Regions from separate parts of the Arthrobacter sp. 10L424 genome, predicted to be linked through region 2. Evidence: predicted binding sites of a transcription regulator. Region 2 holds the regulator's gene; the other holds the start of a gene.

Region 1 (15,535 bases), on a different contig from region 2:
CTTTCCGGCGACGTCTGAGCCGAAGAGGGTGGAGAGCTCGGCACGGATGGCGGCGCACATTTCCTGGGCGTCGTCCGGTCCGGCGACTTCGCCGGTCCCGATGGCCCATACCGGCTCGTAGGCGACGACGAGTTCCGCGGCCTGCTCGGGGGTGAGGCCCTCGACGCCGGCGCGCAGCTGCGTGAGCGTGTGGTCGACGTGCGTCCCGGCCTGGCGGATCTCCAGGCCTTCGCCGACGCAGAGCACGGGGGTGATTCCGTGCCGGAACGCTGCCTTGGTCTTGGCGTTGAGCACTTCGTCGGACTCGTGGTGGATGGTGCGGCGTTCGCTGTGCCCGACCAGTACGTAGCTGCAGCCGAGCTTGGCGAGGAACTGCCCGGAGATGTCGCCGGTGTAGGCGCCGGAGTCGAACTGGGAGAGATCCTGGCCGCCGTAGACGACCTTGAGTTCATCGCCCTGGACCAGGGTCTGGACGCCGCGGAGATCGGTGAACGGCGGGAAGACGGCGACTTCCGCCCGGCTGTAGTCGTGCTTGGCGTCGGACAGGGTCCAGGCCAGTTTCTGCAGGAGGGTGATGCCCTGGACGTGGTCCATGTTCATCTTCCAGTTGCCCGCGATGAAGGGCGTGCGGTCGAATTTGCCGTTCGTTGACGTAGTCACGTGGTCTCCAAAAAGTTCGTAGCAGTGGAACAGCCGGCAAGGCGCCCCGTCCTGGGACCGGGAGCCCTGCCGGCTGGAGGTTTCTAGCGGTCCAGGACGCTCAGGCCGGGGAGTTCCTTGCCTTCAAGGTACTCAAGGCTGGCGCCGCCGCCGGTGGAAATGTGCCCGAACTGGTCATCGGCGAAGCCGAGGGTCCGGACCGCAGCGGCAGAGTCGCCGCCGCCGACCACGGTGAAGGCATCGGTTTCGGTCAATGCCTGGGCGATGGCCCGGGTGCCGGCGGCGAATGCCGCGAACTCGAACACACCCATGGGACCGTTCCAGAACACCGTCTTGGCGCCCTTGATCCGCTCCGCGAAGGCGGCTGCGGACTCCGGGCCGATGTCCAGCCCGATGCCCTGGGCTCCGAAGCTGCTGCCTTCAATCGCGTCGGCGCGCACGGTTTCGTGGTCGGCGTCGGCGGCGAACTTGCTGGCCACCACGACGTCGGTGGGCACCACGAACTCGGTTCCGGCGTCCGCGGCGCGCTTGAGGTAGTCCTGCACGACCGGGATCTGGTCCTCTTCCAGGAGGCTGCCCGCCACCTTGTGGCCCGCAGCGGCGAGAAAAGTGAACAGCATGCCTCCGCCGACCAGGATGGTGTCTGCCTTGCCGATGAGGTTGTCGATCACGGCGAGCTTGTCAGAGACCTTGGAACCACCCAGCACCACAACATAGGGGCGTTGCGTGTCGGTGGTGAGCTTGCGCAGCACCTCGACTTCGGTGCGGACCAGGTCGCCCTGGTAGGACGGGAGGCGGGTCGCGACGTCATACACGCTGGCATGCTTGCGGTGCACGGCGCCGAAGGCGTCATCCACGAAAGCACCGTTGTCGCCGGTCAGGGACACGAGCTCGTCCGCGAACGCGCCCCGCTCGGCGTCGTCCTTGGACGTCTCCCGGGCGTCGAAGCGAACGTTCTCCAGGACGAGTACTTCACCGTCCTGCAGGGCGGAGGCCAGCTCCTTGGCCGACTCGCCGACCGTGTCGCCGGCTAGCGAAACCTTGAACCCGGCGAGCTCGGCCAGCCGGGAGGCGGCGGGCTTGAGCGAGTACTTGTCCTCGGGGGCGCCCTTGGGGCGGCCCAGGTGTGCTGTGACCAGCACGCGGGCACCGGCGTCCGTGAGCTTCGTCAGCACTGGCAGGGAGGCCTTGATGCGGCCGTCGTCAGTCACTGTAGAGCCGTCGAGCGGCACGTTCAGGTCACTTCTGACCAGAACGTACCGCCCGCGGACACCATCAGCGATCAGTTCGTTGAGGGCGTGGAATGTCATGAGTCTTACCCTAGCCCAGCTTGGCTGCGACGAGCTCCGTGAGGTCCACGAGGCGGTTGGAGTAGCCCCATTCGTTGTCATACCAGGAAACAACCTTGACCTGGTTGCCGATCACCTTGGTCAGGCCCGAGTCGAAGATGGACGACGCCGGGTCCCCGACGATGTCGGAGGAGACGATCGGCTCGTCGGTGTAGGTCAGCAGGCCCTTGAGCTCGGCGGTCTCGGAGGCGGCCTTGAGGGCTGCGTTGACTTCCTCGACGGTGGTCTCGCGGGAGACGGTGACGGTGAGGTCCGTGGCGGAGCCGGTGGGGACCGGCACGCGGATGGCGTAGCCGTCGAGCTTGCCCTTGAGTTCCGGCAGGACCAGGCCGATGGCCTTGGCCGCACCGGTGGAGGTGGGGACCATGTTGATGGCGGCGGCACGGGCACGGCGGAGGTCCTTGTGCGGGCCGTCCTGCAGGTTCTGGTCTGCGGTGTAGGCGTGGATGGTGGTCATCAGGCCGCGCTCGATGCCGAAGACGTCGTTGACCACCTTCGCCAGCGGGCCGAGGCAGTTGGTGGTGCAGGAGGCGTTGGAAATGATGTGGTGCGCGGCGGGGTCGTAGAGGCCGTCGTTGACGCCCATCACGATCGTGATGTCCTCGTCGGAGGCGGGGGCGGAGATCAGGACTTTCTTGGCGCCGGCGTCGATGTGCTTCTGCGCGTCGGCGGCCTTGGTGAAGAAACCGGTGGATTCGATCACGATGTCAACGCCGAGCTCGCCCCAAGGCAGCTTGGCCGGATCGCGCTCGGCGAGGACCTTGACAAGGTTGCCGTCGACGACGATGTTGCCGTCCTTGACCTCGATCGTTTCCTGCAGGCGCCCGCCCACGGAGTCGTACTTGAAGAGGTGTGCCAGGGCTTCCGGGCTGGTGAGGTCGTTCACGGCGACGATTTCGAGGTCTGCCCCTTGGGCAAGTGCGGCGCGGAAGTAGTTGCGGCCGATGCGGCCGAAGCCGTTGATACCAATACGGGTGGTCACGTTTTCAGTCTCCTTGGTGCTTCTTCAAGCACGATTAGTTGAGAAGGCGCTCAAGCCAACTAACAGATCCCGCACGCCATTGGGCAGAGATGATTAACAGATCGGAGGGCGACCAGCCACATTGCTGAAGGCTAACCGCCTTCCGTGATCCATCTTACGTTTAACTGGACCCGCCCCCGCAAGTGCGGGGGCGGACCTTCCACGATCCGGGCCGAACGGCCCGAATTGTGAGCTTTGTTACGTTCCGGTTAACGGCTGCGCAAACGACGCGCCGCCGTCCAACACCGCTCTAGAGCGTGATGAGGCCCGTGGCGTTCTTGCGGGCGGCGTCAAAGCGCTTGGCGACGTCGGCCCAGTTCACGATGTTCCAGAAGGCCTTGACGTAGTCGGCCTTGACGTTGACGTAGTCCAGGTAGAAGGCGTGCTCCCACATGTCCAGCATCAGCAGCGGGGTGGTGCCGAGTGCGACGTTGCCCTGCTGATCGTAAAGCTGCTCGATGACGAGGTTGCCGCCGATCGGTTCGTAGGCGAGGAAACCCCAACCGGAGCCCTGCAGGCCCAGTGCCGCCGCGCTGAACTGCGCACGGAAGGCGTCGAAGGAGCCGAAGGCGTCGTCGATCGCGGCCGCGAGCTCGCCCTCGGGCTTGTCGCCGCCGTCCGGGGAGAGGTTCTTCCAGAACACCGAGTGGTTGATGTGGCCGCCGGTGTGGAACGCGAGGTCCTTGGAGAGGCGGTTGATGTTGGCGAAATCGCCCTTCTCGCGCGCCTCGGCCAGCTGCTTGAGGGCGTTGTTGGCTCCGGTGACGTAGGCGGCGTGGTGCTTGCTGTGGTGCAGCTCCATGATTTTCGCGGAGATGTGGGGCTCCAGCGCGGCGTAGTCGTAGTCAAGTTCGGGCAGTACGTACTCGGTCACAAAATCCTCCAATGTCGTGGACTGGTTGTCCGTTTTGGTAACTCTCGGATTGTGCATCCGGATGTTGTGGCACCCGGAAGTCTCTGGATCGTCAATCCTGTGGGCATAGCCTCCGGTCCCCCTGAGGTATTCCCGCCGGCCCGATCCGATTCTGCTGGTGTTTCCCGGCAGAGGCTATTCGTCCAGCATTTCCGGTGTCACATTCGCCTCCGTGCCGGGAATGCCGAGGTCCTGGGCGCGTTTGTCCGCCATGGCCAGCAGACGGCGGATCCGCCCCGCGATGGCGTCCTTGGTCATGACCGGGTCGGCGAGGCGGCCGAGTTCGTCCAGGCTTGCCTGCTTGTGCGCCACCCGCAGTTCCCCCGCGTACTTCAGGTGGTCGGGGACGTCGTCGCCGAGGATCTCCAGGGCGCGGTCGACGCGGGCGCCGGCAGCGACGGCGGCCTGCGCCGAACGCCGCAGGTTGGCGTCGTCGAAGTTGGCCAGCCGGTTCGCGGTGGCGCGGACCTCCTTGCGCATCCGCCGTTCCTCCCACACCATCAGCGCGTCGTGGGCACCCATCCGGGTCAACAGGGCTGCAATGGTGTCGCCGTCGCGGATGACCACACGGTCCACTCCCCTGACCTCGCGGGCCTTGGCCTGGATCCCGAGGCGGCGGGCCGCTCCGACGAGGGCCAATGCGGATTCTGGACCGGGGCACGTGACCTCCATCGCGGAGGACCGGCCGGGTTCGGTGAGTGAGCCGTGGGCCAGGAACGCGCCGCGCCAGACGGCCTCGGCGTCGGCGGCGGATCCGTTCACCACCACGGAGGGCAGGCCCCGGACGGGCCGGCCCCTGGCGTCCAGCAGGCCGGTCTGGCGGGCGAGGGCTTCGCCGTCGCGCACCACCCGGACCACGTAGCGGCTGCCGCGGCGCAGCCCGCCGCCGGACACAACGATAATTTCACTCTGGTGCCCGTAGACCTCGGCGATGGCGGCGCGCAGCCGCCGGGCGGTCGAGGCGAGGTCGACTTCGGCCTCGATCACGATCCTGCCGGAGATGATGTGCAGTCCCCCGGCGAAGCGAAGCATGGCGGACACTTCAGCCTTGCGGACCGAGGACTTCTTGATGTCCAGCCGGGAAAGTTCTTCCTTGACTGATGCTGTCAGTGCCATGGCACCTTTCCTACCTGTTCCCGAAAATGTCGTGGTACGCCGTTGCCAGACGCAGCGGGTCGTGGATCGGCCGGCGGCTCGACGCCCCCACTTTACCCAACACCACCTCGGCACCGAGCATCCCGGCCGCCTGCTCGAAGTCGGCGAGGTCCGTCACGGACGCCGGATCGGCCAGGACGACGTCGATCGTGAAGTCCGGCGCGTACTCCCGGAGCACCCGCAGGTGGTCCGCGGCGGACATTCCGAGGGTTTCCTTGGTGTCCGTCGCGAGGTTCATGGTGAGGCAGCGCCGGGCGGCCGTGTTGCACAGCGCCTCGCGCATTTCCGGCAGCAGCAGGTGCGGGAGCACGGAGGTGTACCAGGATCCCGGGCCGAGGATGACCCAGTCGGCCAGCTCGATGGCGGTGAGCGCCTCGATGCAGGCCGGCGCGTCATCCGGCAGCAGCCGGACGCGTTCCAGCGAGCCGGCCACGGCGCATTTCGCCTGCCCGGTGAGCGTCTGCAGCACCGAGGTGCCGTCCGGGGCGGTGACCCGGACCTGGCCCTCGATGGTCAGAGGGACGCTGGACATTGGCAGGACCTCGCCGCGGGCACCGAGCAGCGCCCCGGCCCACTTGAGGCCGGCGACGGTGTCGCCCAGGAGCTCCCAGAGCGTCACGATCAGCAGGTTGCCCATGGCGTGTTCGTCGAGGGAACCGCCGCGGCCCTTGCCGGGCGCGAAGCGGTGCTGCATAACATCGCGCCAGGTGCGGCCCCAGTCCGTGTCGTCACAGAGCGCGGAGAGCGCCATCCGCAGGTCGCCCGGCGGCAGGACACCGTACTCCTCCCGCAGCCTTCCCGAGGAGCCGCCGTCGTCCGCGACCGTGACGATGGCGGTCAGCTCGGACGTGAGGAGGCGCAGCGCGGACAGCGAGGCGGAGAGGCCGTGGCCGCCGCCGAGCGCGACGACGGAGGGACCCTTATCCTGCTGGCTGGCGAAGGCCGCGCTGGCCGGAGGGACGAGCGGCAGCGGCCCGGTAAGCAGCGCCATTACTCGCGGCCCAGGTCCCGGTGGGTGGTGGTCACGGTGACGCGCGGGTACTGCGCGAGCCGGCGGGACAGTTCGACGGCGACTGCCACCGAGCGGTGCTTGCCGCCGGTGCAGCCGACGGCGATGGTGGCGTAGTGCTTGTTCTCCCGGCGGTAGCCGTCCAGGACCGGTTCGAGGGCCAGAACGTAGCGCTCCACGAAGTTGCTGACGCCCTGCGCCTCCAGCACGTAGTCGCTGACGTCCTTGTCCAGACCGGTGTGCGGGCGGAGCGCAGGGACCCAGTGCGGGTTGGGGATGAACCGGGCGTCGGCGACGAAGTTCGCGTCGACCGGGAGCCCGTACTTGAAGCCGAAGCTCATCACGTTGAGGCGGAGGGCCACAGGCCCGGTCTCGCTGAACAGTTCGGTGATCGCTGTGGCGAGGCCGTGCACGTTCAGCGCCGAGGTGTCCAGGACGATGTCGGCGGAGGTGCGGAGTTCGTGCAGCAGTTCGCGTTCGGCGGCGATACCGTCAAGGATCCTGCCGCCGGCCTGCAGCGGGTGCGGGCGCCGGCCCTGCTCGAAGCGACGGACCAGGACGCCGTCGTCCGCGTCGAGGAACAGGACCCGGAAGCCGACGCCGCTCGCTTCGAGATTGCGGAGGGCGGCGCGGATGTCGGCGAACAGCTCCTTGCTGCGGACGTCCATGACGACGGCGAGCTTGGAAATCGACCCGGGCGCGTGCGACACGATTTCCGCGAGGGTGCCGAGCATCTGCGGGGGGAGGTTTTCCACGACGTACCAGCCGTGGTCCTCCAAGGCGTCCGCCGCGGTGCTCCGGCCGGCTCCCGACATGCCCGTCACTACGAGCAGTTCCGCCTCAACGGGTTTGACCGGCGTCATGCCGTCCGATTCCGTCCCGGATCCTGCCGTCGACTCTGCCATCAGTGAAGCCCCGTTCTGCTGTGCTGTTGTGCGCTATGACCGCCGGGCGGCGGCCGCGTCGCGTAAAGTCGCCGCGCGTGCCGTTTCCCAAGTCCTTACCCTAGCTAAGTTTGCCGGTGCTAGCTAAGTCTCAAGGATTTCGCCGGTGGTCATGTTGATCGCGGGCACGGTGGTGGCGCCGTCGTCGTCGGTGAAGTGCCGGACGATCGCCGCGGCCAGCGACGGACCGATCCCCTTGGCGCCGGTGAGTTCCTCGACGCTGGCCGTCCTGATGCTCTTGACCGAGCCGAACTGGGCGAGCAGGGCCTTGCGCTTGGATTCGCCGAGGCCGGGCACACCGTCCAGCGCGGAGACGGTCATCGCCTTGCCGCGCTTTTGCCGGTGGAACGAAATCGCGAAGCGGTGGGCCTCGTCGCGGATGCGCTGGAGCAGGTACAGCCCGGCCGAGGCCCGCGGCAGGATCACCGGGAAGTCGCTGTCCGGGAGCCAGACTTCCTCGAGGCGCTTGGCGAGCCCGACGACGTAGACGTCGTCGATGCCCAGTCCGGCGAGGGCGCGGGCGGCCGCGTTGACCTGCGGCTTGCCGCCGTCGACCACCACGAGGTTGGGCGGGTACGCGAACTTGGTCCGCGGCGCCGGGGTGGTGGTGTCCGCGACCGTGGACAGCGGGCCGGCCACCGCCGCGTCGGCTGTGGCGTTAAGCATGGCCTGATGGCCCGGCTGGCGGGCGGCGTCGGCCTGGACAGACTGCTCCTGCAGGTAGTTCCGGAACCGCCGCGTCAGCACGTCGTGCATGGCGGCGGTGTCGTCGTTGGCGGCCTCCCCCGTGACAGAGAACTTCCGGTAGTCGGACTTCTTGGGCAGGCCGTCCTCGACCACCACCATGGAGCCGACCACATTGGTGCCCTGGACATGCGAGATGTCGAAGCATTCGATCCGCAGCAGCGCGACCGGCAGCTCGAGGGCCTCCTGCAGTTCCTGGAGCGCCTGGGACCTCATGGTCAGATCGCCGGCACGCCGGGACTTGTGGAGTTTGAGGGCATGCTCCGCGTTCTCCCGGACCGTGGACAGCAGGGCGGCCTTGTCGCCGCGCTGCGGCACCCGGATGTCCACCCTGGCCCCGCGCAGCCCGCCGAGCCACAGCGCGAGCTCGGCGGCGTTGCTGGGTTCCACCGGGACGAGGACCTCGCGGGGCAGCCTGCCCTCAAGGCCGGCTTCCTCGCCATAGACCTGCTGGAGCAGGTGCTCGACGAGGTCCGGGGTGGTGGAGTCCTCGACCTTTTCGACGACCCAGCCGCGCTGGCCGCGGATCCGGCCGCCGCGGACGTGGAAGACCTGGACGGCGGCTTCGAGTTCATCCTCATGCAGGGCGAAGACGTCCGCGTCGGTGCCCTCGGCAAGGACCACGGCGTTGCGTTCGAAGACCTTCTTGAGCGCGACGATGTCATCCCGGATCCGGGCCGCCCGCTCGTAGTCCAGTTCCGCCACCGCGGCGGCCATGTCCTTTTCGAGCCTCGTGACGAACGGTTTGGCCTCACCGCCCATAAAGGTGCAGAAGTCCTCGGCCAGGGCGCGGTGGTCCGCGGCCGAGATGCGCCCGACGCACGGTGCCGCGCACTTGTCGATGTAGCCGAGCAGACAGGGCCTGCCGCTGGCTTCGGCCCGTTTCAGGACTCCAGGGCTGCAGCTGCGGACCGGGAAGACGCGCAGCAGGGTGTCCATGGTGTCCCGGATGGCCCCGGCGGTGTACGGGCCGAAGTATCGGGTGCCCTTGCGCCGCTCGCCGCGCAGGACCTGGACCCGGGGGTACTTCTCCCCCATCGAGACGGCGAGGTACGGGTAGCTTTTGTCATCCCGGAACATCACGTTGAACCGGGGCGTGAATTCCTTGATCCAGGTGTACTCGAGCTGCAGCGACTCGAGCTCGCTGCTGACGACCGTCCACTCGACGCTGCTGGCCGTGTGCACCATGGCATACGTTTTGGGGAGCAGCCCCGCCGGATTGGCGAAGTAGGAGTTCAGCCTCGCGCGGAGGTTCTTGGCCTTCCCGACGTAGACGACCCGGCCGTGCGGGTCGCGAAAGCGGTACACGCCCGGATTGGTCGGAATTTCACCCGTCTGGGGTCGGTAACTCGCTGGATCTGCCACAGTTCAAGTCTACTGAGGAGGCAGCCGTGCCCTTGACGGTTAAGCCGCGGGCAGGGTTTTGCGCTAGTCGGTGGCTTTGCTCTGGTTGTAGCTCGTGGAGCGCTCCTGGCCGCTGAGTCCGGCGATCGCGTCCATGATGCGGTCGGTGGCCTGGCGGCGGGCAGGCAGGGAATGGTCCGGCCCCGTCTTGTCGAAGTACAGCGGTTCGCCGACCTTCATGGTGAAGTGCTGCGGCTTGACCGACTTGCTGTCCGCAGGCTGCAGGTTCTCGGTGCCGATCAGGCCGACCGGGATCACGGGGGCGCCCGTGGTCAGGGCCAGCCAGCCAACGCCGGTGCGGCCGCGGTAGAGGATTCCGTCCCGGGAGCGGGTGCCTTCCGGGTAGATCCCGACGCCCTTGCCGGAGTCGAGGATCTCCAGCAGGGTCTTGAGCGCCTGGACGCTGGCGGCCTGCTCGCCGCGTTCCACCGGGATGGATCCGACGGCTTCGAAGAAGGACTTCATCACTTTGCCCTTGACACCGCCGGTGGTGAAATATTCCGCTTTGGCGAAGAAGGCCACGGGGCGGGGCATAAGCGCCTGGACGATCACGCTGTCCAGGAAGGACAGGTGGTTGGGTGCCACGATGAACGGGCCCTCCTTGGGCACGTTTTCCAGTCCGATGACCGTCGGCCGGCAGGTGGAGCTGACAAGGCCCCGCGTGGTCCAGCGGATTGCGTCAAACATTGCCATCGGTGTGCACCTCGTCTTGGGCTGGTGTCGTCAGGTCGGGGGTCACTGCCCGGTTCGCTGGGCTGCTGTCCGCCGCGCTGCTGCGCGAATGTGCCGCGTCGCGCCGGGCAATCGTCTCAAACAGGGCTGAGCTGCTGTGCACGATCTCCACGGCTCCCGCCTCGTCCAGTTCGCCGTCCGGAGCGAAGCCCCAGCCTACGCCGATGCAGTCGAGGCCGTTGGCAGCGGCGCCGGCCACGTCCTGCGCCCGGTCCCCCACCATCACTGCGTGTTGTGTGTCCAGGCCATGAAGCGCGGAGAGGTCCGCGAGGGCGGCGGCGACGATCCCGGCCTTCCCCGACGGCTCGCCCGCCGCTGCCGCCTCGTCGGCGGCCGCGCCGCGGATGGTGTGGAACAGGCCGGCGATGCCGTGGTGCTCCAGGACTGTCTTGGCGATGCCTTCGGGTTTCTGGGTGGCCACGGCGATGGGCCGTCCGTCCTGCGCAAAGGATTCCAGCAGGTCCCGGATTCCCGGGTAGAGCCGGCTCTGCGCGATGCCGGTGGTGCGGTAGTGCGCGCGGTAGATCCGGATGGCGTCGTCGAGCCGGTCGGCGGGGACCCCGGCGATATCCGTGAGGGAATGGCTGAGTTTCGGGCCGATCATGGCGTCCATCCGGTCCTTGCCGGGGATGCCGAGTCCGAGCTCCGTGAGGGCCGCTGCGATTCCGTCCGTTATGCCCCCGGCCGGATCGACAAGAGTGCCGTCCAGGTCGAAGATCACGGGCACTGTTGTTTGGGTCACCGGCCTAGTTTCTCACGAGTGGACTGATGCCAGAAACTCGCATGCCCCGACCGGAATATAAGGTCGCCCGCAACGCCGATGCATCCGCGGCGGATGCTGCGGATGCATCGGGGCGTGGCGTGGCTTACGCCAGGATGTCGGCCAGGAACGCTGCCGTGTGGCTTTCCGTGGACTTGGCCACCTGTTCCGGAGTTCCCGAGGCGACAATCCGGCCGCCGCCGGATCCGCCGTCGGGGCCCAGGTCGACGATCCAGTCCGCGCTCTTGATGACATCGAGGTTGTGCTCGATGGTGATGACCGTGTTGCCCTTGTCCACGAGGCCCTGGAGCACCAGCAGCAGCTTCCGGATGTCCTCGAAGTGGAGACCCGTGGTGGGCTCGTCCAGCACGTAGATGCTGCGCCCGTTGGACCGCTTCTGCAGCTCCGCCGCGAGCTTGACGCGCTGCGCCTCGCCGCCGGAGAGCGTGGTGGCGGGCTGGCCCAGCCGGACGTAGCCGAGTCCGACGTCGACGAGGGTGCTGAGGTGCCGGGCGATCGGCGAGAAGGCCGCGAAGAACTCGGCGCCTTCCTCGATCGGCATGTTCAGGACATCGGCGATCGTTTTGCCCTTGTAGTGGACTTCCAGCGTTTCACGGTTGTACCGGGCTCCGTGGCAGACCTCGCAGGGCACGTAGACGTCTGGCAGGAAGTTCATCTCGATCTTCAGCGTGCCGTCGCCGGAACACGCCTCGCAGCGGCCGCCCTTGACGTTGAAGGAGAACCGGCCCGGCAGGTAACCGCGGACCTTCGCCTCTGTGGTCTCGGCGAACAGTTTGCGGATGTTGTCGAACACACCCGTGTAGGTGGCCGGGTTGGAACGCGGTGTGCGGCCGATGGGGCTTTGGTCGACGTGCACCACCTTGTCGAGGTGCTCGAGGCCCTGAATCGACTTGTGCCGTCCTGCCACCTGTTTGGCGCCGTTGAGCTTGTTGGCCAGGACCTTGTAGAGGATCTCGTTGACCAAGGTGGACTTGCCGGACCCGCTGACGCCGGTCACCGCAGTGAAGAGTCCCAGCGGGAAGGCAGCATCCACGTTCAGGAGGTTGTTCTCCTTGGCGCCGACCACCTTGAGTTCGCGCTTTTTGTCGTATTTGCGCCGTTTCTTCGGGACGTCAATCCGCTTACGACCCGAGAGGTAGTCGCCGGTGAGCGATTCGGTGTTCTCGAGGAGTTCCTTGTAGGAACCGGAGTGCACCACCATGCCGCCGTGCTCCCCGGCGCCGGGCCCGATGTCCACCACCCAGTCGGCTTCCTGGATGGTGTCTTCGTCGTGTTCCACCACAATCAGGGTGTTGCCGAGGTCGCGGAGCCGGGTGAGGGTCTCGATGAGGCGGCGGTTGTCGCGCTGGTGCAGGCCGATGGACGGCTCGTCCAGGACGTACAGCACACCCACCAGGCCGGAGCCGATCTGCGTGGCAAGCCGGATGCGCTGGGCCTCGCCGCCCGACAGCGTGCCGGAGGGCCGTTCCAGGTTCAGGTACTCCAGGCCGACGTCGAGGAGGAAGGTCAGGCGGGCCTGGATCTCCTTGAGGACCTGGTTCGCGATCTGGGCTTCGCGGCCGGTGAGGACGAGGTGGTCCAGGAAGTGGGCGCATTCGCGCATCGGCAGGGCGGCGACCTCCGCGATCGACTTGCCGTTGATCAGCACCGAGAGCGACGCCGGGTTCAGGCGCGCGCCGTTGCAGGCCGGGCATGGGATCTGCCGCATGTATTCCTCGTAGCGGTCGCGGGCCGAGTCCGAGTCCGTTTCGAGGTGCTTGCGGTGAACGTACTGGATGACGCCCTCGAAGCCGGTGCTGTATTTGCGTTCGCGGCCGAAGCGGTTGCGGTATTGCACCACCACTTTGTGGTCCTTGCCGTGCAACACCGTCTGGCGGGCGTCCTCGGACAGCTTGTCCCACGGGGTGGTCATGGAGAAGCCGAGTTCGCTGGCGAGGCCGTCGAGCAGGCGGTTCCAGTACTCGGTGGTGGCGGTGCCGAGGGACCAGGGCGCGATGGCGCCCTCCCCCAGGGACAGTTCGCCGTTCGGGATGATGAGTTCCTCATCAACCTCCAGCTTGGTGCCGATGCCGCTGCAGGCCGAGCAGGCGCCGAACGGGTTGTTGAAGGAGAACGAGCGCGGTTCAATCTCGTCGATCGCGAGCGGGTGCTCGTTGGGGCAGGCGAGGTGCTCGGAGAACGCCCTGATCCGTTCGGGGTGGTCCTCTTCGAGGTCCACAAACTCGGCCAGGATCCGCCCCTCGGCCAGGCCGAGGGCGGTCTCCACCGAGTCGGTGAGGCGCTGGCTGATGCCGTCCTTGACCACGAGTCGGTCCACGACCACTTCGATGGTGTGCTTGAACTGCTTGCCGAGCTTGGGCGGATCGCTGAGCTGGATCAGCTTGTCGTCGACCCGCGCCCGGGAGTAGCCCTTGGCGGTGAGTTCCTTGAACAGTTCGACGAATTCGCCCTTGCGGCCGCGGACCACGGGGGCCAGAACCTGGAAGCGGGTTCCATCCGGCAGTTCCAGCAGTTGGTCGACGATCTGCTGCGGGGTCTGCTTCGTGACGGGCTCGCCGCAGACGGGGCAGTGCGGGCGGCCGACACGGGCCCACAGGAGGCGCATGTAGTCGTAGATCTCGGTGATGGTGCCCACGGTGGAACGGGGGTTCTTGCTGGTGGATTTCTGGTCGATGGACACCGCGGGCGAGAGCCCTTCGATGAAGTCGACGTCGGGCTTGTCCACTTGGCCCAGGAACTGCCGGGCGTAGGCGGAGAGCGATTCGACGTAGCGGCGCTGGCCCTCGGCGAAGATCGTGTCGAACGCCAGGGAAGACTTGCCGGAGCCCGAGAGACCGGTGAACACGATCATTGAATCGCGCGGCAGATCGAGGTCCACGTTGCGCAGGTTGTGCTCCCGCGCGCCCTTGACGACGAGCCGGGACATGTCCGGTCGTGTCACTGCGGGGCGGGTTTCGACGGCGCGTCCCGGCTTTGCGGAGTCCTTGGGAACTGCAGTCTCCGGGACTGCGGCGGGCTGGGTATCAACGGCTGGATCTTCAGCTACGGCTTTAGGCACGCTACCAATGCTAATCGAAAACTTCTTCGAATATCCATTCCCGGCCGTGTCCCGCGCCGGGGACTGCCGGCCGCTGTGTTAGCGGCCGGCTACTCGCGGTCATAGGCGGCGGCGAGCAGCTGCACGGCCTCGGCGAAGCTGGCACCCTGGGCCTTGGCCGAGGCTGCGAATTCGGCGGCGGCGTCGGAGAGCGAGCTCCAGGCCTCGTCCCGGGCGCACACCACCGTCCCGTTCCGGCCGCGGGTCACCACGACGCCGGCGGCCTCCAATTCCTTGTAGGCGCGCGCCACAGTGTGCGGAGCGACGGCCAGCTCGCCGGCGAGGCTCCGGACTGCGGGGAGCTTCGTTCCGGGCGCCAGGGTCCCGTTGTCGGCCCGTTCGATGATGTTGAGCCGGAGCTGTTCAAACAACGGGACGGTGCTGCCCGGATTGGGCCGCCAGGCGCCGGGGAAGGGTGTCACTGATGTTGCTGAAGTATCACTGGTCGTCACTGTCCGGGCTCCTGGGCACTCTTAGGCTGTTCGCGGCGGGCGAACTGCGCCTCGTACAATTCCACGTAGAGCCCGCACTTGGCCATCAGCTGCTGATGGGTCCCCTGTTCAACGATCCGTCCTTGGTCCATGACCAGAATTAGATCAGCGTCCCGCACGGTGGACAAGCGGTGGGCAACGACGAAGCTTGTGCGGCCGTGCCGGAGCCGTTGCATCGCCTGCCGGATCTGCAGTTCGGTGCGGCTGTCGACGGAGCTGGTGGCTTCGTCGAGGATCAGGATGCTGCGCCCGGCCAGGTGCGCCCTGGCGATGGAAATGAGCTGGCGCTGGCCGCGGCTCAGCGAGTCGCCGTCGTTGCCGAGCATGGTGGCGTAGCCGCCGGGGAGGGATCGGACGAACTGGTCCACGTGGCTGGCCTGCGCCGCGGCAACAATATCCGCTTCGCCGGCGCCGGGGCGCCCGTACTCGATGTTGTCCCGGATGCTGCCGGTGAACAGCCACGCGTCCTGCAGCACCGTTCCGAACCTGGACCGCAGTTCATCCCGGGACAGATCAGCGATGTCCGTGCCGTCGACAGTGATGCGGCCGGATTCCAGTTCGTAGAAGCGCATCAGGAGGTTCACCACGGTGGTCTTGCCGGCGCCGGTGTGGCCCACGATAGCCACGGTCTGCCCGGGTTCGACGGTGAAGGACAAATCCTGGACCACCGGCGAGCCGGTGCTGTAGCCGAAGGTGACCTGGTCAAAGGCGACCCGGCCGTAGACCCGGCCAGCGGTGTCGGCCGGGTCTGCCGCGGACGCCGCCTCCTCGGCCGGGTCCGCCACGGACCGCGCGGCGCTTGGGTCAGCGCCGGTGACGCCGGGCTCCGCCGGGATCTCCGGCGCGTCAAGGAGTTCGAAGACCCGGCCGGCCGAAACGAGGCAGGACTGCATCAGGGTGAGCATGCCGCCAATCTGCCCCATCGGCTGGCTGAAGAGCCGGGTGAACTGGATGAAGGCCTGGAGGCCGCCGATGGTCATGGCGCCGGCCAGCACCTGGAGCGCCCCGACGACGGCAACGGCGATGTAGTTGAGGTTAGACACAAAGACCATCAGGGGCTGAACAACGCCGGAAACGTACTGGGCGCGGGCGCTGGCCCGGTACAACTTGTCGTTGCCGTCCTTGAAACTGGCAGCGGCGGCATCCTGCCGGCCGAAGGCCATGAGTACCTCGTGGCCGGTGAAGAATTCTTCCAGCTGGGCGTGCAGTTCGCCGGTGCTTCCCCACTGCTCGGC
Region 2 (15,535 bases):
TCCTGCGGCACTGGCGCCTGCGCGGCCGCCGTCGCGATCCGCCACTGGGCCGGCCAGGGTGCCCCGGATGCGTGGAATGTCCATGTCCCAGGCGGAGTCGTCGGCGTGAAGTTCTTCCTCGGCGCCGCGGGCCACGAGCACGTCGAGCTCAGCGGCCCCGCGGTGATCGTCGCTAGTGGGACGCTTTCCTGACCCGAAGGATCCGGAACGACTTCGAGGTGCTCTCGCGCGTCACCGCGAAGCTGCTGTCCAGCTCTGCTGCGAGCCAGCGCTGCAGCGAATCCGACCCCAGGTTCTTCTGCACCACCAGCCATGCGGAGCCGCCCGGCGCCAGCCGGGGAAGCCACAGGAGCAGCAGGGCGTGGAGCTCGTCCTTGCCGATCCGGATGGGCGGGTTGGACCAGATGGTGTCGAAGCGAAGCTCGGGGTCGACGGCGTCGGGCGTGCTGGCCGTGACGTTGCCCAAGCCCAGCAGTGTGGCGTTTTCGTTGGTTAGGGTCACGCAGCGCTCGTTGACGTCCACGGCGTAGACCCGGGAATGCGGTGCCCGCAGGGCCATGGTCAGCGCGATCGGACCCCAGCCGCAACCAATGTCCAGCAAGTTCCCCTGCGGCGCGGGGGATGGGGCCTCGGCCAGCAGCACAGCCGTGCCTTTGTCGATGCCGTCCGGGCTGAAGATACCGGAGGACGTCTGCAGTTGCCGCGTGGCACCGGCAAGCTCCACGGTCAGTGGCTTGCGGGTGAACGGCCCAGAGGGCTGGGCGCTGAAATAGTGTGCAGACTCCATAACTGGCTAGATTAGTTGGCCGTCGGCCCCTAGAGGAAACCGCGGCGGCCGGCCGGAGCCAGCCGGGCCGTCTGCTAGTGTTAAAAACATGTTCTTGATCTTCAAGTAGCCGGCACGGGCCTTCCGTTCTTCACCGGAGTCCCGTCCCCGCAGCGACGCAGGTAGTTACCTTCCGCTCAGTGCGCCACCCGTGATTGTCCTGAAATGGATTCGCCGCTGGCGCCCGAACTTGGAGTTTGGCAGCGCTCACTGGAGCCCGGCCCGGGCGGAACAACTCCCTCCTCAAGGCAGAACCCATGCCTGTTCCCTCCCCGTTTCCACCGCTCCGGCCCGGAGCCCACCCTGCCCCCGGCACCGCTGCCGCAGGCATCCCAGGAGGCCATGAATGACCAATAGTCGTCAGCCCAGCGCGAATACCGCCCCGCACAGCACCGATCGGCACTATTCTGAAACTGCCGAACCTCTAAAGGAGACCATGACCAGCCAGCCCAACACCGGACCCGATTCAGCATCCCAAGACATGAGTCCTGCGGAAATCCAGGCTGTCATCGACCGGATCCTCGCCAAGGACACTCCTGCCCGGAAGGCAGCCCCGGCCGCCGGTGATCCCGCTTCGGTGCTCGGCAAAGCGCAGGCGATCTCCCGGCTGGACGAGGAGCACAGCACCTACGACGGCGACCAGCAGGACCTCGCGGAACGGCACGCCCTGCGCCGCACCGCCGGGTTGTCCACCGAGCTCGAAGACGTCACCGAAGTCGAATACCGGCAGCTGCGGCTCGAGCGCGTCGTGCTGGCCGGCCTTTGGACGGAAGGGACCCTTGCCGACGCCGAGAACTCCCTCCGGGAACTCGCCGCGCTGGCCGAGACCGCCGGTTCGGAGGTCCTGGACGGTATCGTCCAGCGCCGCCAGAAGCCCGATCCGGGCACCTTCCTCGGCTCCGGCAAGGCGCAGGAACTCAAGGACATCGTGATGTCCACGGGCGCGGACACCGTCGTCGTCGACGCCGAACTGGCGCCGTCCCAGCGCCGCAGCCTGGAAGACATCGTCAAGGTCAAGGTCATCGACCGCACGGCCCTGATCCTGGACATCTTTGCCCAGCACGCCAAGAGCCGCGAGGGCAAGGCCCAGGTGGAACTGGCCCAGCTCGAATACCTGCTCCCGCGCCTGCGCGGCTGGGGTGACTCGATGTCCCGCCAGGCCGGTGGCCAGGTGGGCGGTGCCGGTGCGGGTATGGGTTCGCGCGGTCCGGGTGAAACCAAGATCGAACTGGACCGCCGCCGGATCCGCACCCGGATGGCCAAGCTTCGGCGTGAAATCGCCGCAATGAAGCCGGCCCGGGAGACCAAGCGCGCCAACCGCCGTCGTAATTCCGTGCCGTCCGTGGCGATCGCCGGGTACACCAACGCCGGTAAGTCCTCGCTCCTGAACCGGCTGACCGACGCCGGTGTCCTGGTGGAGAACGCCCTGTTCGCCACCCTGGACCCGACGGTCCGCAAGGCCGAAACCTCAGACGGGCTGGGCTACACCCTTGCCGACACCGTGGGGTTCGTCCGGTCGCTGCCGACCCAGCTTGTGGAGGCGTTCCGCTCCACCCTGGAGGAGGTTGCCGATTCGGACCTGATCCTGCACGTCGTGGACGTCTCGCACCCGGATCCGGAAGGCCAGATCGCTGCCGTCCGCAAGGTGTTCAGCGAAGTCGACGCCCGCAAGGTGCCCGAAATCATCGTCCTGAACAAGGCCGACGCCGCGGATCCCTTCGTGATCGAGCGGCTGAAGCAGCGCGAACCGCGCCACGTGGTGGTGTCGGCGCGCACCGGCGAAGGCATCCCGGAGCTACTCAAGGCCATCAGTGAAGGCATTCCGCGGCCCAGCGTGAAGCTGGAGCTGCTCATCCCCTACAACCGCGGGGACCTGATCAGCAAGCTGCACGAAGCCGACGCCGAGATCCTCAGCCTCGACCACGAGGAAGCGGGAACCCGCGCCGTCGTAATGGTGCGCGAGGGACTGGCCGCTGAACTGGATTCGTTCATCAGCAATGACTGAGGCAGCGGTGACCGGGGCGGACACAGGCACGGGCGACCCGGCGGGGGAGGACGACGCAGGAACCGGGGCTGCAGGAACCGGGGCTGCAGGAACGGACGCCGGAGAACGTCCGGCACGTTCGGGCGGCAGGACCGGCGGGGAGTTCGTTATCGAACTCCTCGACCGGGCCGTGTCCGGGATGGGCGGCCAGAGCCGCGACGGCCAGCACGAAATGGCCCGGCAGGTGGCGCAGGCGATTGACAGCGGCGACCACCTGCTGGTCCAGGCCGGCACCGGCACCGGCAAGTCACTCGCCTACCTGATCCCCCTGATCGCCCATTCGCTCGTCAGCGACAAGCCCACGCTGGTCTCCACGGCCACGCTGGCACTGCAGACCCAGATCGTGGGCCGTGACCTGCCCCGGCTGCTGAAGACCATCACCCCGGCGCTCGACCGGCCCGTCAAAGTCGCCCTCGTCAAGGGCCGGTCCAACTACGTGTGCCGCCACAAGCTCGAAGGCGGCTTCCCCTCCGAAGAACCGTCGGAGGGCCAGCTCTTCTCGCTCGGCGAGGACACCTCCGTGCCGCACTTCGCCGCGGCCATGGGCGGTCCGTCCTCCCAGCTCGGCAAGGAGGTCGTCCGGCTGCGCGAGTGGGCCGAGGACACCGTGACAGGGGACCGCGACGAACTCCTGCCCGGCGTCACGGACCGCGCCTGGCGGCAGGTCTCCGTCACCTCCATGGAGTGCCTCGGCGCGCAGAAATGCCCCCTGGCAGCCGAATGCTTCAGCGAACTGGCCCGGCAAAACGCCGCGGACGCCGACGTCGTGGTCACCAACCACGCGATGCTGGCCGTCAGCGCCTTCGAAGGCCTCGCCGTGCTGCCGGAATACGACGTCGTGGTGGTCGATGAAGCCCACGAGCTCCAGGACCGCGTGACCGGCGCCGTGTCCGGCCAGCTTTCTGTGGCCATGGTGCACGCCGCCGCGTCCGGGGCACGGAAGCACGCCGGCATCACCGTGGACGCGCTGAACAACGCCGCATCCAACCTCGAACTTGCCATTGAGGGCGTCCCCAGCGGGCTTATGCCCAACGGCCTCAACAGCGAACAGCTGGACTGCGTGGACCAGTTGCGGGACGCCTGCCGCGCCGCGCTCTCGGATTCCAAGGGGGACAGCGCGAACACGGCCGACGGCGGCCGCCAGCTCGCGCGCTCCCGGCTCATGGTGATCCTGGAACTCTGTGAACGGCTGCTGGCAGCACGCGAGAACCGCGAAGTGGTCTGGTTTTCCCGCAACAGCACCTTCGACCCGCAGCAGGGCTACTCCCAGCCCGACGAGTCCGCCCCGGCGCTGGTCAATATCGCCCCGCTCAGCGTTGCCGGGCGGCTCCGCGAGGGCCTGTTCGCGGACCACACGGTCATCCTCACCTCGGCCACCCTGGCGATCGGGTCCGCTTTCGAACCTGCTGCCGGCGGCCTGGGCCTGGTGGGTCCAGGCGCCCCGAGCTGGACCGGCGTCGACGTCGGCTCTCCGTTCGAATACCCCAAGCAGGGCATCCTGTACGTTGCCAAGCATCTGCCCAAGCCCGGCCGCGGCACGTCCCCGGAAGCGCTCGACGAACTCGAGAAGCTGATCCGGGCCTCCGGCGGCGGGGCGCTGTGCCTTTTCTCGTCGCGGCGCGCCGCCGAGGACGCTGCCGAGGCCTTGCGGCCACGGCTGGACATGAGCATCCTCTGCCAGGGGGATTCCACCATGACGGCGCTGGTGAAGCAGTTCGCCGACGAGCCGGACACCTGCCTCTTCGGCACCATGTCCCTGTGGCAGGGCGTCGACGTGCCGGGGACCTCCTGCCGCCTCGTAGTGATCGACCGGATCCCGTTCCCGCGGCCCGACGATCCCCTGATGACGGCGCGGTCCCGGGCCGTGGCCCAGGCCGGCGGCAACGGCTTCATGAGTGTTTCCGCGACCCACGCTGCCATCCGTCTGGCCCAGGGCGCGGGCCGACTGATCCGCACGACGACGGACAAGGGTGTGGTGGCTGTGCTGGACTCGCGGCTGTCCACCGAACGCTACGGGGGATTCCTCCGCGCCGCCCTGCCGCCGTTCTGGCCCACCACGGACCCCGCCATCGCCGTCGCGGCTCTGGAGCGGCTCGCGAAGGAATCAGGGCAGCCCGCCACGTAGCCCCGCCGGGTTGGGACCCTGCCGGGACATGTGACCGGGCCGGGATGCGGGTCCCCGCGGCGTCCGCGGATTTTCCGGGACCCTGCCGCCGCCGGGGTGCCAGTAACCGGGAGGAACGCGAAAGGCCCCGTCCGGCGTGAACTGGTCAACGCCGGCGGGGCCGTGTTCGCAGGGACTGGGCAGCTCTGAGCTGCCGGGAGGTTCAGTCCTAGAGGGAGCGCAGCACCGAGACGACTTTGCCCATAATGACGGCATGATCGCCGAGGATGGGCTCGTACTGGGTATTCTGCGGCAGCAGCCAGGTGTGGCCGTCACGCTGGCGGAAGGTCTTCACTGTTGCCTCGTCATCCAGCAGGGCGGCCACAATGTCACCATTGACAGCATCGCCCTGCCTGCGCACCACCACCCAGTCACCGTCGCAGATGGCCGCATCGATCATCGAGTCACCGGCGACCTTGAGCATAAAGAGCTCGCCGTGGCCCACCAGCTGGCGGGGCAGGGGCATAACGTCCTCAACCACCTGGTCGGCCAGGATCGGTCCGCCCGCGGCGATCCGGCCCACCAACGGCACCATGGCGGTATCCGTGGCACTGGCCAGCTCCGAAACAGACAAGCCGCCGACACTGCGCAGGCCGCTGGACTTCTCGACGCCTGAAATTTTCGCGGTTCCCTCATCGAGGGTCAACGGCATCAGCACTTCCATGGCCCGAGGGCGCTTGGGATCACGCCGCAAGTAGCCGAGCTTCTCGAGCTGCGAAAGCTGGTGGGTCACGCTGGAAAGGCTCGCGAGGCCCACCGTGTCGCCGATTTCGCGCATGGACGGCGGGTACCCGTTGTCCGTCACGGAGCGCTGGATGGTCTCCAGAATCTTCTTTTGCCGGACGGTAAGGCTCTTGGGTGGCCGGGCTGCCTGCGGGCTCCGCTGGGTGGCCCTGCCGCCAGTGGCTTGTGCTGCCATGTTCGCCAACGCCTTTCCGTTCCGCCCGGCCGCTGTGGCTGCAGCTGCCGGGAACTTCCGGCCTGAAATGTCAGACCCTGCTGATCAACTGCAGAAGTGGTTGTTCTTTGACTCAAACGTAGGCCAGCCACACAGCTTTTTCAAACATTTGTTCTAGCGAGTCTCGACAATGTTCGTCAATAAGTGCTAAAACAGAACTAGCAAGATTCGAATATGTGTTCTAGTTTGGCGCAGTTCGGTTGGAACAGGTTATTCGTCTCTTTGTTCGAAGGTCAGGCCGGTTGGCGGCGGGTACGTGGAGTACGCCGGGCGGCACAGTATGGTCCAGGAGGGCTCAGTTCATGTCAGCATCAAGCGCGTTTCACGACACTTTCGGCCGCGACTCATTCGGCGACTATGGCCGGCCCGGCACCGGCAGCGGCACAGGTCAGCCCGGCCAGTCCGGCCCCAGCGGTCGTGCCGAACAGGCAAAGCAGGCGCCGCTTAAGCTCACCCGGCGGGGGCGCTTCGTCTTCATTGGGGTGCCGCTCATCCTGCTGGCCGCACTGGTTCTCTCCTTCAGCGGATTCCTCAACGCCCCGGCAAAGGCGGCGGACTCTGCCGCCGAGCTGTCGTTGACACCCACAGTCTCGGTAACGGTGCAGCCCGGCGAATCCTTGTGGGCCATCGCCGAGGCAGTGGCGCCCGAGCGCGATCCCCGCGACGTCGTCGCCGACATCATCCAGCTGAACAACCTCGAGGCCGCCCGCGTCGTGCCGGGCCAGGCGCTCTTCATTCCGTCCAACTAGTTCGTTCCGGCCAGGCAGCTCCATCCAGATAGCTCAGGGGTCCCGTCGCTTGAGGGTCTCGAGGCGTTCCGCAGGGCGCCGACAGCCCCGCAAAGCGTCACAGTTTCCGGGCCCGCCGCGAACTCACTTAAACTGGACAAGTGACTGACCAGTTAGAGCGCCTGAACCGACTTCCCCTCCGGACCAACCTGCGGGGCCTGACCCCCTACGGGGCACCGCAGCTGGACGTCCCCATCCTGCTCAACGTCAACGAGAACACCCACGGCGTCCCGGCCGACGTCCTCGCGGCCATCTCCGACGCCGTCACCATTGCCGCCGCCGGACTGAACCGCTATCCGGACCGCGAATTCACGGAACTGCGGGAGGCGCTGGCCGAATACCTCGGGCACGGACTGGCCGCGGACAACATCTGGGCCGCGAACGGCTCCAACGAGGTTCTCCAGCAGATCCTCCAGGCCTTCGGCGGTCCCGGCCGCACCGCCCTTGGTTTCCCTCCCACATACTCCATGTACCCGCTGCTGGCTTCCGGCACGGACACCGGGTACATCGCCGGGATCCGCGCCGATGACTACGGGCTCAGTGCCGAGTCGGCCGCCCGGCAGGTCCGCGAACTCCAGCCGAACATCGTGTTCCTCTGCTCCCCGAACAACCCCACCGGCACCGGGCTTGGCCTGGACGTCGTCGAGGCTGTCTACGAGGCCGGCGAGGCCAGCCAGACCATCGTTATCGTCGATGAGGCCTACCACGAGTTCGCCCACAACGGCACGCCCAGCGCGCTGACGCTGCTGCCCGGCCGGGAACGGCTGATCGTTTCGCGCACCATGAGCAAGGCCTTCGCCCTGGCCGGAGCCCGTGTCGGCTACATGGCGGCAGCCCCGGAGGTCACCGACGCCCTGCGCCTGGTCCGGCTCCCGTACCACCTCTCGGCCATCACCCAGGCGACAGCCCTGGCCGCCCTGCACCACCGGGTCGCGCTGATGGCCGACGTCGAGGACATCAAGCGGCAGCGCGACAGGATCGTGGCCGAACTGCAGCGGATGGGCCTCAAGCCTGCCGCCTCCGACTCGAACTATGTCTTCTTCGGCGGTCTGGACAACCCGCACGAGGTCTGGCAGGAACTGCTGGATGCCGGGGTGCTCATCCGCGACGTCGGCATTCCCGGGCACCTTCGTGTCACCGCCGGGACTGAGACGGAAACCACAGCCTTCCTCGAAGCCCTCGAGCGGATCCTGGCCGGCCGCGCAGTGCAGCGCGCCTAGACTTAACCCAGGACATCCACCCTGCCCTGTTCGCCGGGCACCGTCGTCATCCAAAGGACACCCACATGAGCACCACCGGAACAACCGCTGCCGAGGGCCGGACCGCACGCATGGAACGGACCACCAGCGAGTCATCGGTGCTGGTCGAGATCAACCTGGACGGCACCGGCGTCTCGGACATCAGCACCTCGGTCCCGTTCTACGACCACATGCTGACGGCGCTGAGCAAGCACTCCCTGATCGACATGACGGTCAAGGCCACCGGCGACACACACATCGACGTCCACCACACGGTCGAGGACGTTGCGATCACCTTCGGCGAGGTCCTGCGCACCGCCCTCGGAAACAAGGCCGGGATCCGCCGCTTCGGCGAAGCCACAGTGCCCCTCGACGAAGCCCTCGCGCACGCCGTCGTCGATGTCTCCGGCCGCCCGTACCTCGTGCACGGCGGAGAACCGGCAGGCCAGGAGTACCACCTGATCGGCGGACACTTCACCGGTTCCCTCACCCGCCACGTCTTCGAGGCGATCACCCTGCACGCCGGCATCTGCCTGCACATGAACGTCACCGCCGGCCGGGACCCGCACCACATCGTCGAGGCCCAGTTCAAGGCCTTCGCCCGCGCCCTGCGCGCCGCCGTCGAACCGGACCCGCGCGTCGAGGGCATTCCCTCCACCAAGGGTGCGCTGTGACCGGCAAAGTGCTGAAGGACGGCGCCATCATCGACCCCGACGCCGGCGCGAAGCCGGCGTCGCCCGAGGGCAAGCCGACCGTCACGGTCCTCGACTACGGCTCCGGCAACGTCCGCTCCGCCGTCCGCGCCCTCGAGCGTGCCGGTGCCGAAGTGATCCTCAGTTCCAAGCCGCAGGACGTGCTCAACGCCGACGGCCTCGTGGTGCCCGGCGTCGGTGCGTTCGAAACGGTGATGCGCGAGCTCAAAGCCGTCGACGGGATCCGCATGATCGGCCGCCGCGTGGCCGGCGGCCGGCCGGTCCTGGCCATCTGCGTCGGCCTCCAGGTCCTGTTCGAGGCCGGCGTCGAGCACGGCACCGAAGCCGAAGGAATGGGGGAGTGGCCCGGGAAGGTCGAACTCCTTCCCGCCGATGTCGTGCCGCACATGGGCTGGAACACCGTATCCGTCCCGGAAGGCTCCAAGCTGTTCGCCGGCGTCGAAGACGAACGCTTCTACTTTGTGCACTCCTACGGGGTCCAGCAGTGGGACTTCGACGTCATCCAGCCGCGGATGGCGGCGCCCCTGGTCACCTGGTCCGAGCACGGTGCCCCGTTCATCGCGGCCGTGGAAAACGGCCCGCTGTGCGCCACACAGTTCCACCCCGAAAAGTCCGGCGACGCCGGGGCGCACCTGCTGCGCAACTGGGTTGAGAGCCTGCGGGACCGCTCCCGGGCCGCGGAATCAGCGGCCCCGGACTCAGTGCGCGCAGAAGCCGTGCCGTCCGACGCCACTCTGTCCGACGCCGCCCCGGAAGCCGGGACCGCCTAGATGTGGTCCATCGTGCTGATGGGCCTCGCCGGGCTGCTCGTCGGCGGAGCGCTGTCCTTCCGCCAGCAGAAGAGCCCGCGCTGGGTCCAGATCGTGTTTTACGTCCTGGCCGGGATGGCGCTGCTGGCCGCCTACCTCCTGACCCTGCCTGCCGCCTGACCACCCGCAGCGCCCCGACCACCTGCCGTCCCTGAAGAGCTGAGGATCCACGATGACCACCGAAACCCCGCTGCCCGTGCTCGAGCTGCTGCCCGCCGTCGACGTCGTCAACGGCCAGGCCGTGCGCCTCGTCCAGGGCGAGGCCGGCAGCGAGACGAGCTACGGCACGCCGCTGGAGGCTGCACTCAACTGGCAGCAGCAGGGCGCCGAATGGGTCCACCTCGTGGACCTCGACGCCGCCTTCGGCAGGGGCTCCAACGCCGAACTGCTGCGCGAAGTGGTCGGCCGGCTGGACATCAAGGTGGAACTGTCCGGCGGCCTGCGCGACGACGAGTCCCTCGAGAAGGCACTGGACCTGGGCGTGGCCCGCGTGAACCTGGGCACCGCGGCACTGGAGAACCCAGAGTGGACCGCCCGGGTGATCGAGCGCTTCGGCGACAAGATCGCCGTCGGGCTGGACGTCCGCGGCACCACGCTGGCCGGCCGCGGCTGGACCAAGGAAGGCGGCGACCTCTGGGAGGTCCTCGGACGCCTCGAGGAGGCCGGTTGCTCCCGCTACGTCGTCACCGACGTCACCAAGGACGGCACCCTCCAGGGCCCTAACGTCGAACTGCTGCGCCAGATGGTGGAAAAGACCGGCAAACCCGTCGTCGCCTCAGGCGGGATCTCCAGCCTCGAGGACCTCAAGGTCCTGCGTTCCCTCGTGCCGCTCGGCGTCGAAGGCGCCATCGTCGGCAAGGCCCTCTACAACGGCAACTTCACGCTGCCCGAGGCCCTCGACGTCGCCGGCCGCCGCTAGGAAAGCCCGCAGCATGGAGCACCGGCCCACGGGCGGCAACGCAGCTGACAACCACGTCCCAACACGCCAGTTGCCCGGACACATCGCCGCAGCCCTGGCGGGCGCCGGGGGAGCGACCGACTCTGCGGGCCAACCGTGGGCGGGGCGCAGTCTGTCCGGCGAGGACGCTACGATCCACAACTTCGAGGACGACGACGGCACCCCCGAGGCCGGCTACCTCGCCGCGCTGGCTGCCCTCGAAGCGGGCGACGGCGATGAGGCTGCGGTGGTGGCATCGCTCGCTACGGCGCGGGTGTTTGTGCCGATCATCGCCACACTCGCCGAAGAAGGCGAAGGTGCCGGCGGCCTGCACTCCGACAAGCAGGCGGACATGGCGCTCGTAACCCTCAAGGCCCCCGACGGCCGGACAGCGATGCCCGTCTTCACCTCTGCGGCTTCACTCGAGGCCTGGCATCCCGAGGCGCGCCCGGTAGCCGTATACGCGGCCCGCGCTGCACTCTCCGCGGTCGCCGAGGGGGCGGAACTGCTCGTGCTCGACCCCGGGTCCGCTATCACCTTTGTGGTGCGCCGGCCCGCGGTGTGGGCCCTTGCCCAGCAGCGGGACTGGACGCCGTCGTACGCTGATCCCGAGCTCGCCCGGAACCTCGGCGAGGCCGCAGTTGGCTTTCCCGCGGTCCGCCGTGTTGAAATTCATCGGGGCGGGGGAGTTGCCGCGGTTACGGCCGAGGGAAGGCAGCTCCCGGGCGGAGGCTCCGGCCCGGAGCTCCGCGTGGTGCTCTACCTTGAAGACGGACTCGACGCCGCCGGCGTCCAGTCCATCGTGTCCGGCCTCAACAACGCCTGGGCACGGAATGAAATATTTGCTGAGCGGGTTGACTCGATCGAGGTCAAATTGCAGCGCGCAGCACAGTAGCTGACGGTCGGCCGGGGACATCCTGGGTGCTGCCGGGGGCAGTACCAGAAGGAAATAGTTTCGTGAACTTCGCGCTTTACCGGGATCTGCTGGCCGTCCGGCCCATCAGGCGGCTCCTGCTGGTCGGGATGGTTGCCCGCATACCGCACTCCGCGGCCGGGGTCCTCCTGACCCTGCACATTGTCCTGACCCTCGGCCAGGGCTACGCCGCCGCCGGCGCCGCCGCCGCCGTGATGACCATCGGCATCGCCGTTGGCGCACCCTGGCGCGGCCGGCGCGTTGACACCGTCGGCCTGCGGCGGGCGCTCATCCCGTCCGTCATCTCCGAAGCCGTCATCTGGTCCGTTGTGCCGCACGTGTCCTACGAGGTCCTGCTGCCGCTGGTCTTCGTGGGCGGCCTGCTGACGCTGCCCATCTTCAGCGTGGTGCGCCAGTCCCTCGGCGTCCTCGCCACAGGTGAGCAGCGGCGCACGGCGTTCGCCCTCGACGCCATCTCCACCGAACTGGTCTTTATGATCGGCCCCGCGGCCGGCGCGCTCGTCGCCACGGCCGGGTTCTCGGTCCTGGGACTGACCATCATTGGCATCGCCACCTCGGTGTCCGGACTCTTCCTGATGTGGTTCAACCCGCCGACCCGCAGCGCCGAGCCTGTCCCTGGGTCTGAACCAGCGTCCGACGCCGAGTCCGATGCGGCGTTTGAGGCAGGCCAGCAGGAGGGCGCCGAAGTCGCCGTCGTCGCCGCTGCCCCGGCCCACCTGCAGGAAGCCGCCGCCGAGCTCGCCCCGCTGGCCGCCGCCGGGGAAAGGCGCCAGCAACGCGCCGGGCTGCGGCAGAAGGTCGTCCACAACTTCGCCTGGTTCACGTCAGCCGTGGCCGCCGTCTTCGCCGTCGCGGCCGGGGCCGGCATGGTCCTCAGCGGCACCGACGTCGGAATTGTGGCCGCCCTCGAATCCGGCGGGCACCAGGCCGAGATCGGGCTGGTGTTCCTCTTCTGGTGCGCGGCCTCGGTGGTCGGCGGCCTCATCTACGGCGCCATGCACCGGCCCATCTCACCGATCCTGCTGCTGCTGGGCATGTCTGCGCTGACCATTCCGATGGCGTTTGCGCAGGACACCTGGACCCTGTGCCTGCTCTCGCTCCTGCCGGGCCTGCTGTGCGCGCCCGTGCTGTCGGCAGCCTCCGAAAAGGTCGCCGAACTCGTCGATGAGCGGCGCCGCGGCGAAGCGATGGGCTGGTACGGCTCGGCCCTCACCGGGGGTGTGGCCCTCGGGGCGCCACTCGCCGGGGTCTTCATCGACGGCGTGGGCCCCTGGGCCGGATTCGTGGCCGTGGGGCTGGGCGGCGTCGTGCTGTGCCTCGTGGGGCTCGCGCTGCAGCACCTACGCCGGCGGCGGCTCGCCGCAGCCTGAGGCAACCGGGGGCCTCGCCGCCGGCACCCGTAACGCCACGGGCGTTAACGACGGCGGCGGCGGACTGACCGAAGTGGTCCGTCCGCCGCCGCGTTGTAGCTTGTGCCGCGTTGTAACTGGGGTTGGGGTCTAGTTGACCGGGCCGGTGTACTTCTCGCCCGGGCCCTTGCCGGGAGCGTCCGGAAGGATGGACTCCTCGCGGAAGGCCAACTGGAGGGACCGCAGTCCGTCGCGCAACGGTCCGGCGTGCTGGGAACCGATCTCGGGAGCCGCGGCAGTGACCAAGCCGGCAAGGGCCGTGATCAGCTTGCGGGCCTCGTCCAGGTCCTTGAGCTCCTCGGCGTTCTCCTCGGCGGCGAGGCCAAGCTTCACGGCGGCGGCGCTCATGAGGTGCACGGCAGCGGTGGTGATGACCTCGATCGCGGGCACCTCGGAGATGTCCCGGATCTGCTGTGAAACGTCGCCCTGGGTGCTGGCGGGCTCGTAAACGTGTGAATTACTGTCTGAAGTGCTCATGCTGGTAAGCTTGTCACAGACCGACTGATTGTCGTTATTTCGTTCCGGATTCAGATCTAGCTTTAGATTGACCGGAGCGTTATGACAGCCGGAACCCGTCTGCAGCCAACATGCTAGCCATGCAGGTGCGCCGGACGGGATTTCTTCTGTAGAATCGACTTTCAGTTTGCAAGCGGAGTTCTCTCCCACCCGCGTCAGCCGCTCTCCTTCGGGAAGCTTCGGAAGAAGCAAGGTTGCCGGGTACCTGGTCGGGCATTCTTCCCGGGCGCCAGCCCTGGCAGGATGCATGCCGCCTCACGCGAGGCAGGTAGTTCCGATCTTCGAGGCCTTCGATTGCTCCGGCAATTGGGGGCCTTCTCTTTTTGCCGGTGGAATACCCCTCACGAACACAGGAGCTTTAACATTAGCGAGCCAAGAATCAATGAGCGTATCCGCGTCCCCGAGGTGCGGCTGGTCGGCCCTGCAGGCGAGCAAGTAGGCGTTGTCCGTATTGAGGATGCCCTGCGTTTGGCTGCCGAGTCCGATCTTGATCTCGTTGAAGTTGCACCGCAGGCCAAGCCTCCGGTGTGCAAGCTGATGGACTTCGGCAAGTACAAGTACGAAGCCGCGGTCAAGGCACGCGAAGCCCGGAAGAACCAGACCAACACGGTTCTGAAGGAAATCCGCTTCCGCCTGAAGATCGACACCCACGACTACGAGACGAAGCGCGGCCACGCGCTCCGCTTTCTCGGTGCCGGTGACAAGGTCAAGGCCATGATCCAGTTCCGCGGCCGTGAGCAGCAGCGCCCCGAGATGGGCATCCGCTTGCTCCAGCGCTTCGCCGAGGACGTCTCCGAAGTCGGCGTCGTGGAGTCCAGCCCGCGCATCGATGGCCGCAACATGGTCATGGTGGTCGGCCCCCTGAAGAACAAGGCCGAAGCCAAGGCAGAGGCCCGCCGCGCATCGCAGCGTGCGGAAGCCAAGGCCGAGAACGAAGCCAAGGCTTCCGGTGGAGGCCGCGTTGACACGTCCGGCCCCGAGGCGCCCCTGACGCAGTCGCTGGCCGACCTGCTGCCGGAGGGCTACCAGGTCCGGACTGAGGCGCCCGAGGCTGAGGTAACCGTAACGGAAGCTCCCGCCGCGGAAGCCGCCGTCGAGGCCTCGGCCGAAACGGTTGAGGCCGATAAGGCTGAAGCCGCGGAGGCCAAGGTCGAGGAAGCCCCGGCTCAGAAGGCTCCCGTCGAGGCAGCGCCGAAGCAGGAGGCCGCCAAGGCTCCGAAGGCCGCTCCGAAGCGCGAAGCCCCCAAGGCCGAGGCTCCGAAGGCCGCTGCCAGGCCGGCAGCAGCCAAGGCGCCCGCAGCGCCCAAGGCCGCCGCCAAGGCTCCGGAAGCCGCGAAGGCTCCCGAGGCTGAAAAGGCCGCTCCGGCGGCAGCACCGAAGCCGGTTGCTGCTCCGAAGCCGGTACCGCGTCCCGCGGCGCCGAAGCCTGCTGCAAGGCCGGCTGCCCCGAAGGCCGCCGCCAAGCCGGCAGCCAAGAAGACCAACTAGTTCAGGGCTGCCGGACAGCAATGTCCGGCAGCAAGCAACCAGCATGCCGCCCGCAGGGGCGGCTGCACGAAAGACTGCAGGCCTTGTCTGCGGATACGTAAGGAGATCGGTTCCCATGCCGAAGATGAAGACCCACAGTGGTGCTAAGAAGCGCTTCAAGCTGACCGGCAGCGGCAAGCTGCGCCGCCAGCAGGCCAACCGCCGCCACTACCTCGAGCACAAGTCCTCCAGGCTGACCCGCCGCCTCGCCGGCGACAAGATCGTCTTCAAGGGCGACGCCAAGGTCATCCGGAAGATGCTCGGCATCTAAGTTCCAAGTTCTCTGACTGTCTGCCACCTGGCGGCAGTCAACTACCAAAAAGGCTTCTCAGGCCAGCCGGTTGATCCGGCAGTAGATGCTTGGGATCAGATTTTCGAAGGAGTACGCACGTGGCACGTGTGAAGAGGGCGGTCAACGCCCACAAGAAGCGCCGGGTTATTCTTGAGCGCGCAAAGGGCTACCGTGGACAGCGTTCACGCCTGTACCGCAAGGCCAAAGAGCAGCTGCTGCACTCGTTTGTGTACAGCTACGGCGACCGCAAGAAGAAGAAGGGCGACTTCCGTCGCCTCTGGATCCAGCGCATCAACGCTGCATCCCGCGCCAACGGCCTGACCTACAACCGTCTGATCCAGGGCCTCAAGGCCGCTGAGGTCGAGGTTGACCGCCGTATG

Evidence for each region. Region 2 encodes LexA, which represses DNA repair genes until DNA is damaged. Its sites were predicted from a motif close to TCGAACANNTGTTCGA; they were not measured.
Region 1: a site for LexA is predicted at 13,785-13,800, ahead of uvrA (excinuclease ABC subunit UvrA). Genes of this name have one in related genera too.

What each region holds. Positions count from the first base shown of each region.
Region 1 is NZ_JBFTJH010000003.1:340,459-355,993, reverse strand. It holds gene tpiA (triose-phosphate isomerase) at 1-660, opposite strand, end outside; gene AC1DC5_RS07215 (phosphoglycerate kinase) at 744-1,970, opposite strand; gene gap (type I glyceraldehyde-3-phosphate dehydrogenase) at 1,981-2,991, opposite strand; gene AC1DC5_RS07205 (superoxide dismutase) at 3,281-3,904, opposite strand; gene whiA (DNA-binding protein WhiA) at 4,079-5,059, opposite strand; gene AC1DC5_RS07195 (gluconeogenesis factor YvcK family protein) at 5,070-6,089, opposite strand; gene rapZ (RNase adapter RapZ) at 6,089-7,012, opposite strand; gene uvrC (excinuclease ABC subunit UvrC) at 7,136-9,160, opposite strand; gene AC1DC5_RS07180 (lysophospholipid acyltransferase family protein) at 9,224-9,892, opposite strand; gene AC1DC5_RS07175 (HAD hydrolase-like protein) at 9,879-10,673, opposite strand; gene uvrA (excinuclease ABC subunit UvrA) at 10,798-13,638, opposite strand; gene AC1DC5_RS07165 (GntR family transcriptional regulator) at 13,860-14,261, opposite strand; gene AC1DC5_RS07160 (ABC transporter ATP-binding protein) at 14,258-15,535, opposite strand, start outside.
Region 2 is NZ_JBFTJH010000004.1:183,014-198,548, forward strand. It holds gene dapF (diaminopimelate epimerase) at 1-192, shown strand, start outside; gene AC1DC5_RS10610 (class I SAM-dependent methyltransferase) at 173-787, opposite strand; gene hflX (GTPase HflX) at 1,263-2,831, shown strand; gene AC1DC5_RS10620 (ATP-dependent DNA helicase) at 2,824-4,995, shown strand; gene lexA (transcriptional repressor LexA) at 5,204-5,953, opposite strand; gene AC1DC5_RS10630 (LysM peptidoglycan-binding domain-containing protein) at 6,295-6,741, shown strand; gene AC1DC5_RS10635 (histidinol-phosphate transaminase) at 6,882-8,000, shown strand; gene hisB (imidazoleglycerol-phosphate dehydratase HisB) at 8,066-8,692, shown strand; gene hisH (imidazole glycerol phosphate synthase subunit HisH) at 8,689-9,501, shown strand; gene AC1DC5_RS10650 (hypothetical protein) at 9,502-9,660, shown strand; gene priA (bifunctional 1-(5-phosphoribosyl)-5-((5-phosphoribosylamino)methylideneamino)imidazole-4-carboxamide isomerase/phosphoribosylanthranilate isomerase PriA) at 9,713-10,459, shown strand; gene AC1DC5_RS10660 (SseB family protein) at 10,473-11,372, shown strand; gene AC1DC5_RS10665 (MFS transporter) at 11,435-12,781, shown strand; gene AC1DC5_RS10670 (DUF1844 domain-containing protein) at 12,911-13,297, opposite strand; gene infC (translation initiation factor IF-3) at 13,742-14,824, shown strand; gene rpmI (50S ribosomal protein L35) at 14,940-15,134, shown strand; gene rplT (50S ribosomal protein L20) at 15,254-15,535, shown strand, end outside.